2 regions of the Gordonia sp. w5E2 genome follow, and region 1 is predicted to be linked to the other one. Evidence: riboswitches for the same ligand, from Rfam matches in the RefSeq annotation. Region 1 holds a riboswitch; the other holds the start of a gene.
What was found. A riboswitch is a leader RNA that binds a small molecule or an ion and turns the genes downstream of it on or off. The one in region 1 is predicted to bind S-adenosylmethionine.
Positions count from the first base shown of each region.

Region 2: linked by a shared signal. The riboswitch ahead of RND64_RS07445 (bifunctional o-acetylhomoserine/o-acetylserine sulfhydrylase) and the one ahead of RND64_RS00515 (amino acid ABC transporter permease) in region 1 are both predicted to bind S-adenosylmethionine.

Region 1 is NZ_CP144213.1:121,881-129,446, forward strand. Features, by position in the region: gene RND64_RS00490 (vWA domain-containing protein) at 1-300, opposite strand, end outside; gene RND64_RS00495 (NUDIX hydrolase) at 397-1,107, shown strand; gene RND64_RS00500 (hypothetical protein) at 1,367-1,858, shown strand; gene ggt (gamma-glutamyltransferase) at 2,114-4,075, shown strand; gene RND64_RS00510 (polyketide cyclase) at 4,095-4,556, opposite strand; SAM riboswitch class IV at 4,707-4,824, shown strand; gene RND64_RS00515 (amino acid ABC transporter permease) at 4,847-5,845, shown strand; gene RND64_RS00520 (amino acid ABC transporter ATP-binding protein) at 5,881-6,666, shown strand; gene RND64_RS00525 (transporter substrate-binding domain-containing protein) at 6,755-7,566, shown strand, end outside.
Region 2 is NZ_CP144213.1:1,624,179-1,631,744, reverse strand. Features, by position in the region: gene RND64_RS07450 (cutinase family protein) at 1-598, opposite strand, end outside; SAM riboswitch class IV at 910-1,057, shown strand; gene RND64_RS07445 (bifunctional o-acetylhomoserine/o-acetylserine sulfhydrylase) at 1,120-2,442, shown strand; gene metX (homoserine O-acetyltransferase MetX) at 2,472-3,620, shown strand; gene RND64_RS07435 (hypothetical protein) at 3,670-5,193, opposite strand; gene RND64_RS07430 (DUF3017 domain-containing protein) at 5,441-5,764, opposite strand; gene RND64_RS07425 (bifunctional methylenetetrahydrofolate dehydrogenase/methenyltetrahydrofolate cyclohydrolase) at 5,761-6,645, opposite strand; gene RND64_RS07420 (serine/threonine dehydratase) at 6,753-7,566, shown strand, end outside.

The DNA.
Region 1 (7,566 bases):
GGCCTGCTGTTTGTCGGACAGTGGGCCGGCGGGCACGGCGACTTCAGCTTGGTCGTCGAACGTGACGACGCCGAAGACATCCTGCGGGTCGAGCCGTGCGATCACGTCCGCCAGCGCCTTCTTCGCGCCATCGAGGGGGGCGCCGTTCATCGATCCACTGCGATCCAGAACGATCTGCAGCGCGGACCGCGGGCGGTCGACGACTGGCGCGTCAGGAGCCTCGAGTTCGATGAGAACGGAAACCTCGTCGGCGGACTCATGCGCGACGACGTCGACATCGAGGGCGGTGGAGAACTTCATGATCTGCTCCTGATTCCCGCCCGGATGAACAACCAAGGCGACTTTGCGCGGAAGTGCGATTAGTAGTTTGCGCGAAACTTCGAATAGTGTCAAGGGGTGGCTACCGGCTCCGACTCGCGCCTCGCGGACCACCCGCGCCCGAACGTCGCCGTCGACATCGCGGTCCTGACCGTCGTCGACGGACAGTTACACGTTGTGGTGCAACGAGATTCAGACTCCGGGCAGTTATCGCTACCTGGCCGTTTTATCCGAGAGCGACGCACCGTCGACCAGACTGTGCGTGAGGTCCTTGAACTCAAGCTGGGGCTTTCACCCGATCACGTCCGACCGCACCTGCTCGCGGTCTTCAGTGATCCTGACCGAGATCCCCGCGGGTGGACGATCTCGATCGCACATGCCGTCGCGCTTGCTGCTTCAGCGCTGACGGACGTCGTCGGAGAGCTTGCTCCGCTCGACGCCGATGGGCATCTCGCGTCGGGGGAGCGGTTGCTCTACGACCATGACGAGATCATTGCATCTGCCACTGACAATCTGCGCGAGCGATATGAGGACCGCCCCGACCCCGACAGCCTGCTTCCCGAGCCGTACACGTTGTCGGACCTGCGCGAACTGCACGAGGCGATCCTTGGTCGACGCCTCATGCGTGACTCGTTCAATCGCCGCGTGCAGCCGTTGTTGGAACCCAAGGTCGACGGCCTGGGCGTTCCGGAAACGCGTGTCGGCGGTGGACGGCCAGCGAGGTTGTTTATGAAGAGTGCGCCGCCATCAGCGACGTTCGGATGGAAGCTGCCGAGTAAGGACGAGTGACGCAGCGAATACCCTTCTGCTTGCTTCGTGGAGAGCCTCAGCAGCCAACGGGTCCGCTCAGAACTCGCCCAAGACCCGAAGGTTCGACGCCGAGCGGCGTCCGCACTCCATTCGGGTTGAGGCCTGACAAGGTGTACTTCGAAAGCCCGCACTAGATCCGTGTCCTCTGTTCGTTTGCCGCTCCGCGCTTTCTTCCCCGCAATAGATGTCGGCGGCGCAGAATAGCCGCTAGCGAAAGACGAACAAAGGAGGGTGGATCATGTCGGGTGGCGGCAACGAGTCAGAAACAGGCGGCAAAATTCCTTCAGGAGAGCAGCAATCCGCTGCGTCGAAGTCTGACAAGTATGAGGGTTTCAATCCATTCACCGATTCGCGATTCAGGTTCGGGCTGTGGGCCGTCGGGTTCGCAATGGCAGGAATCGTCGGAATTGTGGTTGCGGCAGGAATTCTGTTCAACGACACCTCGGGTGTCGCTGTCGTGGGTTCTGCAGCGGGGGTTGCGGGCGCGGCTGTTGCAGCCTATTTCGGCCTATCGGCGACGGCAGAGGCATCAAAGGCCGTGGGCGCTGCGACTGCTACGGCCATGCAAGCGAACTCGGACAGTCAAGCAGCGACAAACGCGGTGAAAAACGCAGCCGGCAAAGCTGATGCGGCGGCCCAAGCAGCCGAAGGGGCGTCTGCCGCCGCTGTTCGCGCGGCTGACGCGGCGGACGAACTCGCTAAGTTGATGGCTGGTCGCAGCGAGACATGACAGGTGGTCAACGGCGGGCGGTTGGGCGATTCTTCGATAATCAGAATCCCGACAGAAGCGAGTTGTCTCTACTTCTGTCTGAACTGGGCCATGACGCAGAAGGGCTTCTGCCCACTGAATGATTCGGCCTACACACGTAGTGAATTCGCGTGTTCGAGCGACACGGCGCTGGCCGTCCCGGCTGCACTGTCTCGCCACTGAGCGATTCAGCCGCATTCACACGAACCGGACCTCGCTGCCCTACGCTCGAAAGGTATGCGCCGTCCACCGCACACCCGTCCGCTCCTCCGCGCCGCAGCGCTGGCCATGGCGCCCGCGCTGATCCTCGCGGCCTGCTCGTCGACAAACGACGACGCTGCCCATACGTCCGTCACCTGCGGCGAGATCCCGACGGGCACACAGATCGACTCCAGCGCGGCGCCAAAGTCGTCGCAGGACATCTCGACTCGACCCGAAGCTGCCACCGGCTATCGCACCGGGATGCAGCCGGTGCAGACCAACACCTACGCCGCGGCGACGGCCAATCCGCTGGCCACCAAGGCGGCGTGTGAGACGCTGCGGGACGGCGGTACTGCAGCCGACGCGCTCGTCGCAGCGCAGATGGTGCTGGGCCTGGTCGAACCGCAGTCGTCCGGCATCGGTGGCGGGTCTTTCGCTCTCTACTACGACGCCGCCAAGCACAAGGTCACCGCTTTCGACGGCCGCGAGACCGCTCCGGCGGCAGCCACCGAGGACTACCTGCGCTACATCAGTCCCACCGATCAACGTGAACCGATTCCGAGCGCGCGTGCATCAGGGCGCTCCATCGGTGTCCCCGGTGCCGTGCGCATGCTCGAGGAGATCCACGACGACTACGGTCGCACCGCCTGGAAGAACCTCTTCGATCCCGCAGTCAGCCTGTCCGACAACGGCTTCGACATCTCACCGCGACTCGCCACCGCAATCTCCGAATCGGCCGACGACCTCAAGGCCGACGACGACGCGCGCTCGTACTTCCTCAATCCGGACGGCACGCCGAAGACCGCGGGAACACGACTGACCAACCCCGCGTACGCGAAAACGTTGGGCGCGTTGGGAACCGACGGTGCGCAAGCCCTGTACACCGGAGCCATCGCCGACGCGATCGTCGCGAAGGCCGGCTCGACGTCGAACGGTATGACGCCGAGTCTCCTTACCACCGACGACCTCAAGAACTACAAGGCTATGCGGCGCGAACCAGTCTCCACCGAGTATCGAGGCCACCGCATTGTTGCGATGCCCGGACCGTCGTCGGGCGGCATCACTGTCGCCGCGACGATGGGCATCCTCTCCAACTTCGACATTCCGTCGATGGGGCCGACCGGCGTCGACCGCGACGGCGGGCACCCGAATCCCGAAGCGGTGCATCTCATCAACGAGGCCGAACGCCTCGCCTACGCCGACCGCGACAAGTACATCGCCGACCCCGACTTCATCCCGTTGCCGGGCAAGGGTGTTGCGACGATGCTCGATCCGACCTACCTGAAACAGCGTGCGGCACTGATCAAACCGAACACGTCGCTGGGTAAGGCACAACCCGGAGATCTCGGTGAGGTCCCGCTCGGTTCCTACACAGGCACAGAACACGGAACCAGCCACATCACCGTCGCCGACAAGTACGGCAACGTGGCGTCGATGACGACCACCGTCGAATCGGCGTTCGGCAGCTTCCACATGGTCGACGGCTTCATCCTCAACAACCAGCTCACCGACTTCTCCGCGGAGCCGCGCGACGACTCGGGAGCGCTTCTCGCCAACCGGGTTTCGCCGGGCAAGCGCCCGCGATCATCGATGGCTCCGACCCTCGTCATGCAGCCGGGAGCCAATGGTGAGCCGGACACCTTGACGGCCGCGCTCGGATCGCCCGGAGGCTCCGTGATCATCCAGTTCGTCGTGAAAACGCTTGTCGGAATGTTGGATTGGAACCTGAACCCGCAGCAGGCGGTATCGATGATCGACTTCGGCACAGCCAACACCCCGACGTCGAATGTCGGTGGCGAACATCCACTGGTCAACACTGCCAACGACGGCGCCGACGATCCGCTCGTCAAGGGACTGCGCGAACGCGGAGAGCAGGTGTCGGTCGACGATCAGTCGAGCGGGCTCAGCGCATTGCAGCGCTCAGGTAACGGCTGGGTTGGCGGGGCTGATCCTCGCCGGGAGGGCGCCGTGATGGGCGACGACGCGTCGTTGAAGTGAGGTCGACGTCGGCGGGACGCTAATGATCCTCAACCGTCCGCGCCAGAATCCCGAGTGTCGCGCGCAGCCCGGCCTCGGGGATGATCGGGAACCGGCCCTTGATGTCCTCGTTGGTCACGCGGCTCCAGTCGTAGTACGACGTGACCAGCGTGCCGTCGTCTGTCGGTTCGAGCCGGTAGCCGTAGCGGTGATCGAGTGGCGGTCGTACGGTTCCGATGATCGTCCATTCGATCCACCGGTCCTTCTCGAAGCCCGTAATGATCACCCGTACGTCGTATTTGCCCATCGGGAGGTCGTTGAGCGACTCGCGATCCATGTGAACGACGAACTCGTCGTCCACAGCGCTGACGGGCGATCCTTCCGCACTTTGCAACATGCCTGAGCTGTCGATGGCGACGTGACCTCCTGGCGAGGTCAAAAGCTCAAAGATCGCCGACGGTTCGGCATGGATCAGACGGGTGATCTCGAACAGCTCGGCCATCAGGTCTCCTCTTTTCGACGTTGTGCCCACGATATGTGTTGCACCAGAGTCGACGCCTCCGCGAACAACCCGACCTTCCACTTCGCGACCCTAAGAATCTCGCAGATTCATACCCTCGGCGCGACGGCGGCGCAGCACTAACGTGGCGTCGGTTATGAGTGTCAGCGCCCAGCCCTGGCTTGCTGGCCAGCAACCCTCCGTCGTGGTGGGGTGCTCCAGGTGACAACCCGACGGAAGCAGGCACTCGCCGCTGCCGTAACAACGACACCGAGGAACGAAGACCGATACCTGTGACAGCTGAACTTTCCGCTGCGCACTCGCGTCCGCTGACCAGCGAACCGCGTGACGCAGAACTGCTTTCGGCCAAGCTGGTCAAGGCGCGTAAGCCCGGCCAGTGGGTGAGTAGCGCCGTCGTCCTGGTTCTCGCAGCGATGCTGGTGCACACGCTCCTGACCAACCCGCGGTTCCAGTGGGATGTGGTCGGCGACTACTTCTTCCATGCATCAATCCTGCGCGGCCTCGGCCTGACCTTGTGGTTGACTGCGTCAGTCATGGTGTGCGGCTTCGCATTGGGGATTCTGCTCGCCGTGATGCGCTTGTCGTCGAACCCCATCTTGTCGACGCTGAGCGCAGGCTACGTGTGGTTGATCCGATCGATTCCGCCGCTTGTCCAGTTGCTCTTCTGGTATGAGCTGGCCTCGCTGTATCCTCAACTGTCACTAGGGATTCCGTTCGGTCCGGAGTTCGTCAAAGCCGATACGGCGCACTTGTTCTCGGGCGTGCTCGCTGCGTTCGTCGCACTGACCCTCGATGTCGCGGCGTTCGCAGCCGAGATCGTGCGCGGAGGCATCCTCTCCGTCGACCGTGGTCAGGCCGAGGCCGCAGAAGCGTTGGGGCTGAGTCGGTATCGCATCTTCCGTCGAATCATTCTGCCGCAGGCCATGCCGGCGATCGTCCCGGCGTCGGGCAATCTGCTCATCGGGCTGCTCAAGGCGACGTCGATCGTCAGTGTGATCGCCGTCCAAGACCTGCTCTACTCCGTGCAATTGATCTACCAGCAGAACTACCTGATCCTGCCACTGCTGCTGGTCGCGACCATCTGGTACATCATCGTCACCAGTGTGCTCTCCGTCGGGCAGTACTTCGTCGAACGTCACTACTCGCGCGGCAATCGCCGACCGCAACAAGGGTTCTGGACGACGATCCGGGAGAACTTGCCGCTGTTCGGGCGAGTGCGCACCGACCTCCGCAGATTTGATCGTCGTAACGAAGGTGCGGTGGGCGCGTGAGCTTTGCGACGACGCGCCGCGGGAAAACCGCAGCCCTGCGTGACGATACGGAGTACGACGAGACGCTACCTCTCGTCCGAATCCGAGGACTGCGCAAGAGCTTCGGACTCCACAAAGTCCTCGACGGCATCGACGTCGACGTCCCGAGGGGCACTGTGACGGTGTTGCTCGGACCGTCGGGCTCGGGTAAGTCGACGCTGCTGCGCTGCATCAACCACCTCGAGAAGCCCGACAGCGGCTTCGTCGAGGTGGGCGGTGAGATCATCGGATACCGGCCTTCGTCGGGAAAGCTGCACGAACTGTCCCATCGTGAGATCGCGCGTCAGCGTTCCACGATCGGGATGGTCTTCCAGCAGTTCAACCTCTTCGGTCATATGACGGTGCAGCAGAACGTAATCGAAGGACCGTTGGCCGCGGGCATCCCGCGCGGCGAAGCCGTCGCACGAGCCGGCGATCTGCTCGAACGTGTCGGCATGGCCGGACGCGAAAGTGCCTACCCGCGCCAGCTCTCCGGCGGTCAGCAGCAACGAGTCGCCATCGCACGAGCCTTGGCGCTCAAGCCACGCCTCATGCTGTTCGACGAACCGACAAGCGCGCTCGATCCCGAACTCGTCGGCGAGGTCCTGGCCGTGATCCGTGATCTCGCACGCAGCGGTATGACCATGGTGATTGTCACGCACGAGATCGGATTCGCCCGCGAAGTTGCCGACCAGGCGATCTTCCTCGACGGCGGGCGCATCGTCGAATCCGGTGCTCCCGCAGAGATTCTCGACGACCCGCAACACGAGCGGACAAAAGCGTTTCTCTCCGCGGTGCTGTGAGACTGCGCGAGGCCGGTTACGGCAGATGCATTTCCTCCTGCCGTAACCAGTTACCAGACAGATGAATTCAGACAAGGGGACCAGAACGATGAAGCACCGACCACGTATTCTCGCCCTGTTGGCCGCCAGTGCTGTGGTCGGGAGCATTGCGCTGAGTGGTTGTGGATCGTCGTCGGACGACACGACGAGCTCAGCCGAGGCGTCGGCCGTTCTGACACAGGACATCACCAGCAAGATCGTCAAGGACGATGCGATCAGCGCTGAACTGCCGGAGAGCGTGCGCTCAGCGGGAACCCTGACCGTCGGCACCACACAGACTCCCGGGACGTCGAGCCTGCCGCACGGCGGTGTGGTCGACGACAAGAACGTCGGACTCGATCTGGACTTGCGTGACGCGATCGGCAAGGTCCTCGGTGTCAACTGGAACGTCGAGTACGGAACGTTCGCCTCGATCATCCCCGGCGTCCAGAACGGGAAATACCAAGTAGGACAGGCGAACTTCGGAGTCACCGCCGAACGCGAGAAGGTCCTCGACTTCTCGACCTACCTCAACGACGGTCAGGGCTTCCTCGGCTCGAAACGTGTCGACCTACAGAAGGTCTCGACCATCACCGATGTGTGCGGCTACACCATCGCCACCACCCCCGGTTCGACCTTCCAGACACTGCTGAGCTCGCACGTCGATGACTGTGCCAAGATCGGCAAGAAGCCGTGGACCGTCCAGTACTTCAACGACACAGCGCCCATCTTCCTGGGTCTGGCGAACGGCAAGGTCGACCTGTTCTTCGGGCCGGTACTGAGCCTGAAGTACGACGAGAAGCACGTCGAGGGAACCAAGTTCCTCGGCCAGATCAGCTCCACACCAGTCGGATTCGTCACCGCAAAGGACTCGGGCCTGGC
Region 2 (7,566 bases), 1.5 Mb from region 1:
CGCCGAAGTCGTCGACGCCGCGTCCGCCCGCCATGGTCAGTCCGGGGATCACGCCGATCAGAACGCGTTCGATGCCCTGTCCGTAGAGAGTTCCTGCCTGCCGAGGATCGGAGTAGAGCAGTCCGGAAACTTTGCTCGGTGAGATCTCGTGGCCAGAAGTATTGCCGGTGCCGATGCCGGTGAGCACGTCGCCGGCGATTCCCGCGCCCTGCGAGTACCCGACGATCACGACCGGATAACCCTGACACTGCGCCTGATAGCTCGCCACTGTCGACATCGTTGCCGCGACGCCCTGCGACTGACTGTCGTCGAAGCCGAAGGCACCCAACGGCCAAATCGACGCCGGATACTCGACGCGCTCGACGGTGTAGCCGGCGTACTGCGGCTGACGCGTGACGCCGTCGAGCAAATGTGCCTGGGGATCCCACGTACCGCCGACGAAGACGAGTGCGCCGTTGCCGCAATCGGCGCTGGCCTCGGCTCGCGCGACACCCGCGCCGGAAGTCTGGCCTATCGCGAGGAGAACCGCTGCGACTGCGGCGAGTCCGAGTGTGCTCGCCGCCCTGATCGATCGCCTGAAACCGAAGTGACCACCCATGCGTTCTCCACCAATCCGGCCGGTTCTGCCGTGTCATCGCGACATGGTCGGCGTCCGGGTTTGCCGACCCCTCGCGAATGATCGGATCGTAGAAGTCTGTGACCCACGCCACGGCAGAAACCGACGATCGCGCGGCGAACCGTCGATAAAGAACGTCAAATTCGACTGTTCGGACTACACGAGAAGGCATTCTTCGGGGCCATTCGCCGCCGAGGAGCACCGCGGCCGCAACGACGCCTTGTCCAGCCCAAGAACCAGCCTGCGTCGGAGGGTTCTCACTTCATTTCGACCGTGTTATATCCTTGACGCCAGGTCATGAGTATCAGCGCAAAGCCCCGGCTCGCTGATCGGCAACCCTCCAACCGCGGTGGGGTGCTCCGGGTGATGACCGGGTTGTGGGACCCCGCTCCTCGATGATCTCCATCGAAGATGGTTTCGGGTCCCCGGCAAGCGCGGGTCCGAAGGTCGGACCCCAACAGGGTCGTCGTGCCCTGCCGACCGTAGAAAGTGACGCATATTCAATGTCTGACGTCGACGTCGACCAGAACCCAGCCGACAACTGGAGTTTCGAGACCAAGCAGATCCACGCGGGCCAGTCAGCCGACGCGGCAACCAACGCCCGCGCGCTACCGATTTACCAGACCACGTCGTACACCTTCAACGACACCACCCATGCCGCGAACCTGTTCGGCCTTGCCGAGCCGGGCAACATCTACACGCGGCTGATGAATCCGACGCAGGATGTCGTCGAACAGCGTCTTGCCGCTCTCGAGGGCGGCGTCGCCGCGCTGCTCGTCGCATCGGGTCAGGCCGCGGAGACGTACTCGATCCTCAACATCGTCGAGAACGGCGGGCACGTCGTGTCGAGTCCGCGACTCTACGGCGGAACGTACAACCTCTTCCACTACACGCTGCCCAAGCTCGGCATCGAGGTCACCTTCGTCGAGGATCCCGAGGATCTCGACTCCTGGCAGGCTGCCGTGCGCGACAACACCCGCGCGTTCTACGGCGAGTCGATCTCCAACCCGAACAACGAGATCCTCGACATCAAGGGCATCTCGGAGGTTGCACACCGCAACGGCGTGCCGCTCATCGTCGACAACACCGTCGCCACCCCGTACCTGCTCAATCCGCTCGCGCATGGCGCCGACATCGTCGTGCACTCGGCCACCAAGTACATCGGCGGGCACGGAACCGCGATCGGCGGCGTGATCATCGACGGCGGCACCTTCGACTGGCGTGTCCAGCGCGACGGGAAAGACCTCTTCCCCGGTTTCACCACGCCCGATCCGAGCTACCACGGTGCGGTCTTCGCCGATCTCGGCGCTCCCGCGTACGCGCTCAAGGCCCGCGTGCAGTTGCTCCGCGACACCGGTGCAGCCATCTCGCCGTTCAACGCATTCCTGCTCGCCCAGGGCCTCGAGACCCTGAGCCTGCGGGTCGAGCGCCACGTCGCCAACGCGCAGCGCGTCGCCGAGTACCTCAACGACAACCCGCAGGTCGAAGAGGTCTACTACGCCGGCCTTTCGTCGTCGCCCTGGTACAAGCGTGGCCAGGAGCTCGCGCCGAAGGGCCAAGGTGCGGTCATCGGCTTCGAGATCGCAGGCGGCGTCGACGCGGGCAAGCGGTTCGTCGAGGCGCTCACGCTGCACAGCCACGTCGCCAACATCGGTGACGTGCGCTCGCTGGTGATCCACCCCGCATCGACCACCCACAGCCAGCTGACCCCCGAGGAGCAACTCGCCGCGGGTGTCACCCCCGGCCTCGTCCGCCTCGCGGTGGGCATCGAGGGAATCGACGACATTCTCGCCGACCTCGACCGGGGTTTCGAAGCAGCCAAGTAAACAACGCAGAGCAAGGAGCGAGGACACCTGTGTCGGTGAGCATCGACCCGCAGACGGATACAGAGCAACGGCCAGACTGGGAGAACGCCCCGGACGGCCAGATGCTCAGCGCCCGTCTCGGGTCGATCTCACTCGACAACGGTGAGCAGATCGACGACGTGACCCTCGCTTTTCAGCGGTGGGGAAAATTGTCACCTACCCGCGACAACGTCATCCTCACGCTGCACGCCCTGACCGGCGACTCACACGTCACCGGACCCGCAGATGCCGCTCACCCCTCCCCGGGCTGGTGGGACGGTCTGATCGGTCCCGGCGCGGCAGTCGACACCGACGAATGGTGCGTCATCTCGGCAAACGTGCTCGGCGGATGCCGCGGGTCGACCGGGCCTGCATCGCTGGACTCCACGGGCCGACCGTGGGGTTCGAGCTTCCCGCAACTCACCGTGCTCGATCAGGTCCGCGCCGAAGTCGCGCTGATGGATCATCTGGGCATCGAGAGTATCGGTGCGGTCGTGGGCGGCTCGATGGGCGGCGCACGGGCACTCGAGTGGATCATCGAGTATCCCGAACGGGTTCGAAGCGCACTCGTGCTCGCCGTCGGCGCTCGTGCGACAGCCGACCAGATCGGCACGCAGACAACGCAAATCGCAGCCATCACGTCCGATCCGGCGTGGCACGGCGGCGACTATCACGGCACCGGCGAGTCGCCGACGACCGGAATGGGAATCGCTCGCCGGATCGCACACCTGACCTACCGCAGCGAACCGGAACTCGACGAGCGCTTCGCGAACGACGCTCAGGGACAAGAGAATCCGCTCACCGGCGGACGTTACGCCGTGCAGAGCTACCTCGAGCACCAGGCGGGCAAACTCGTCGAGCGATTCGATCCGGGCAGCTACGTCATTCTCAGCGAAGTACTCAACCACCACGACGTCGGGCGCGATCGCGGTGGCGTGACGGCAGCACTCAACGCCTGCGACGTTCCGGTGATCGTCGGCGGTATCGACTCGGATCGCCTGTACCCCTTGCGGTTACAGGTCGAGCTCGCCGAAGAACTCGGCAATTGCGTCGGAGGCCTACAGGTGGTGCAGTCCGACAACGGACACGACGGATTCCTCACCGAATTCGACGCCATCGGCGATCTACTCAAGCGCACAGTCGATCTCGCGCGTCGCTGAACGTTCGGGTACCTCAGGGCGTTCAGGTACCTCAGGGCGTTCAGGTACCTCAGGGCGGGGGCAGCAGTCCGCCGGGAACCGGTGTCGTCGTGGTCGTGGTGGCAGGCGCCTGCCTGCCCGTGCCGGTACCGCGCTGGTTATTCGACTGGGACGCATTGCCATTCGGACCAGCTTCCCCGGAGGGTTGCTGATTGTCTGGAGTGGGTGTCTGCTCGCCGGGAGCGGGCTCCCTCGACGGCGGGGCAAACTCCGGCGGCAGCAGATTCGGCGGAATCGTGATCCCCGGCGGCAGCGGCAAGGTGGGACGACTGGTCTCGGCGCTGGGTGGCCGCGTAGTCGTCGACGGCGTACTCGGACGCGCGGAGAGTGTGAGCGTCGACGGCGACGGCGTGGTCGGCGGCAGTTGCGTTGTCGCCCACCCGGGTCCGTCGTCCTCCCGGGCTGTGCGCGGAGCTTCGGCCGGCGTCGACGTGAGTTGCGTCGGTTCCTGTCTCGTCTCCGAGGGGACGACGTCGGCTTCGTCGGATGCGGTCGACATCGACGCCACTCGAGCACTCGAAGGCGATGGGATGTCGGTGGTATTCCCGGTGAGGGTCGACCCCACCGCGTACACCGTGAACATCGCTGCCGCGATGACCACGGCGGCGACAGCAATCGGCAGCGGCGAAAGCACTCCCCTGCGCCTCCCGCCTCCCATAAAGGTCAGGCGACTCGGTGCCGCCGCCTGCTCGGACGAGAGCATCGCGGCACCCACAGCGGCGGTCTGTTCCGGGTTCGTCGGGACGATGACCTCGATGAGGCCGCCATCGGCATCCTCTTCGGGCACCATGTCGGCGATGGTCGGCAGGTTCGCCAGGCCACCGACAAGGACAATGGCGCACGCCGAATGCGTTGCGAGGTAACGGCTCAGCTCTTCGCGAGCGTCGAGCAGGAACGGACGAACCGCTGCGGCGAGCGTTGCATCGCCGATCCGGAACCGGCCTGCGGCGTCGGCTGTGCCGTGCTCGCCCGACTCCTCCTTGGCAGTTCGGACGGCGCTACGCAACGCGTTGCGACTGAGTTTGCTCGAGAACGAACCACTCACGGCGCCCGCGTCGATCACTTCGCGGACGATCGCGTCGTCGAGGGCGCGACCCGACAGCGCGCGCGAGTGTGTGATGTCGCCGATCGCTCCGGTCGAGGGATCGACGGTGTAGAGGGTCATGCCGGTGTCGCCGCAGTCGACGACGACCACTGATCGATACCGCCCGATCTGACCCGTTTCGGTCAGGCAGGCCGTAACGGCCTCCTCGACGGAGACAAGGTGGATCTGTCGGCGCGGACCCGATCCTGTCGAACCGACGAGTTCACGCCCGAGGTCGCCGCCTGCCGCGACGCCGATCGGTCCGACACGCCGGTCGGCACCTCGCGCGGCGTCGAGCATGAGGTCGATGCCTGCGTTGACCCTGCCCGCGGTGTCGTGGCCATCGCTGGGATCGACGTCGATCACTCGCGACTCCACGAGTTCGCGTCCCGATCCGTCACGGGTCAGCAGGACAAAGTGGATCATGCCCTGACCCAACGAAACACCCATCGACGTCGTCTCGTCGTGGGTGGAGCGATCCTGTGGTCTATCCAGCGTCGAAGAGATTGGTTGCCTGCCCGTTTGTCGCCGTTCGTCGGTCGTTGCGACGTGCTCACGCACCTTCGCAGCGCGCCACTACTCGGTCAGTGCGCGCGTCCGGAACCTGAGGATCCGAAGGGTCGCAGAGACTGATCAGACAGGTGCCGGATCAGCTCACGTCACGGGACACTTTACCGAAGCGTGCGCCATATTGTAATCAATCCGTGCCCAAAGGATCTATTGACGCAGCTAGCCATAACATGAGGCTTCCGACACTGGCAAGGGATATAACGTCGAAGAATCTTCCTCTGACCTGCAGCAATCCAACTCGTGACGTTGGCAACACCGCACGCATGAGCGCGCCCAATAGCAAAGCCGTTCCGAAGACGAACGAACCGCGTCGCCACCGGTCGAACAACACCAGCGCCGCTCCGGCGATCACGCCCAGCATCACCAGGAGATAGGGAATCTGCGCGATGTAGGCGCGGACCCGACGGGCGTGGCGAAGCTGCCGCACCCGCGCATCCGTCGCGGAGTTCACCGGCCGGAACCCCCGGCGACGCTCACTCCGGCCGCGAGATCTGCCTCCGCGCGCTCAACCACGTTGACGAGCAGGAACGCGCGCGTCAGTGGTCCGACGCCGCCCGGATTCGGCGACACATATCCCGCGACGTCCCACACGTCAGGGGCGACGTCGCCGACCAGCCCGTCCTCGGTGCGGCTGACGCCGACATCGATGACAGCGGCGCCCGCCTTGACCATGTCTCCGGTGACCAGATGTGGCACACCTGCCGCTGCGATGACAATGTCGGCACGCTTGATCTCTGCGGCGAGGTCGCGGGTTCCGGTGTGACACAGCGTCACCGTCGCGTTCTCGCTGCGCCGAGTGAGCAGCAGGCCGATCGGGCGACCGATCGTCACGCCACGGCCGACAACGGTGACGCGCGCGCCGTTGATCGGGATGTCGTACCGACGCAGCAGGTGGATCACTCCGCGCGGCGTGCACGGGAGCGTCGACTCCTTGCCGAGGACGAGTCGTCCGAGGTTGATCGGGTGCAAACCGTCGGCGTCCTTGGCGGGATCGATCCGCTCGAGCGCGGCGTTCTCGTCGAGGTGTCGCGGCAGCGGGAGTTGCACGATGTAGCCGGTGCAGCCGGGGTCGGCGTTGAGTTCGTCGATGGCTGCGTTGAGGTCTTCTGTGGTGGCGTCCGCGGGGAGATCCTTGCGGATCGACGCGATACCGATCTTGGCGCAGTCGGAATGCTTGCCCTTGACGTAGGACTGCGAACCCGGGTCGTCGCCGACGAGGATCGTGCCGAGACCCGGCATCACGCCGGCCATCCGCAGCTTGTCGACGCGTTCACGGAGATCGGCGAAGATCTCGTCGCGGGTCAGCTTGCCGTCGAGTCGTATCGCGCTCACCCGTCCATTGTTCCATCCTGCGCGACGTGCGGTGTCAGGTGTCGGGTGTCAATAGTTTGGGAAGTCGGGGTCGAGGATGCGCTGCGACGCCCGAGTACCGTGCTGCCATGTCCACGAATGCTGCCCGCCCGGTCACCGTCGCCGACGTCAGAAGGGCGCGGGGCCGCATCGCCGCGCACGTTCGACGCACTCCGGTGCTGCGCGCCGAACTCGACACGGTCAACGGGCGCGTGCCGGTGGCTTTCAAGCTCGAGTACCTGCAACTCGGCGGTTCGTTCAAAGCCCGCGGGAGCGTGAATGCCGTAATGGCCGCACGCGAGGCGGGAAACCTCTCGGAGAGCGGCGTCGTCGTGGCGTCCGGCGGAAACGCCGCGATCGGCGCAGCGCACGCGGCACGCATCGTCGGCACACGGTGCACCGTCGTCGTACCCGAGAACGCCCCACCGGTGAAAGTGACGGCGCTACGGGATCTGGGAGCCGAGGTTCGGCTGCACGGCTCGAAATATCATGACGCCGCCGAGTTCGCGGATGCTCTCGCCACGGAGACCGGTGCGCTGCTGCTGCACGCATACGACCTCCCCGACGTCGTCGCGGGCGCCGGAACCATCGCCCTCGAGTTGGCCGCCGAGGTCCCCGGACCACAGACCGTCGTCGCGTGCGTGGGAGGCGGCGGACTGCTCGGGGGTCTCGCAGCGGCCCAGCGTCCCGGCGATCGTCTCGTCGGCGCGGAGCCCACCGGAGCGTCGAGTCTGCATCAGGCGATAGAGGCGGGCGGGCCGGTATCCGTCGAGCTCGACAGCATCGCCGCGGACTCCTTGGGCGCCACCAGGATCGGCGACATCTGCTGGTCGACCATCGCCGACAAGACAGTCGAGAGCGTCGTCGTCTCCGACGACGAGATCATCGCCGCGCGTCGAATGC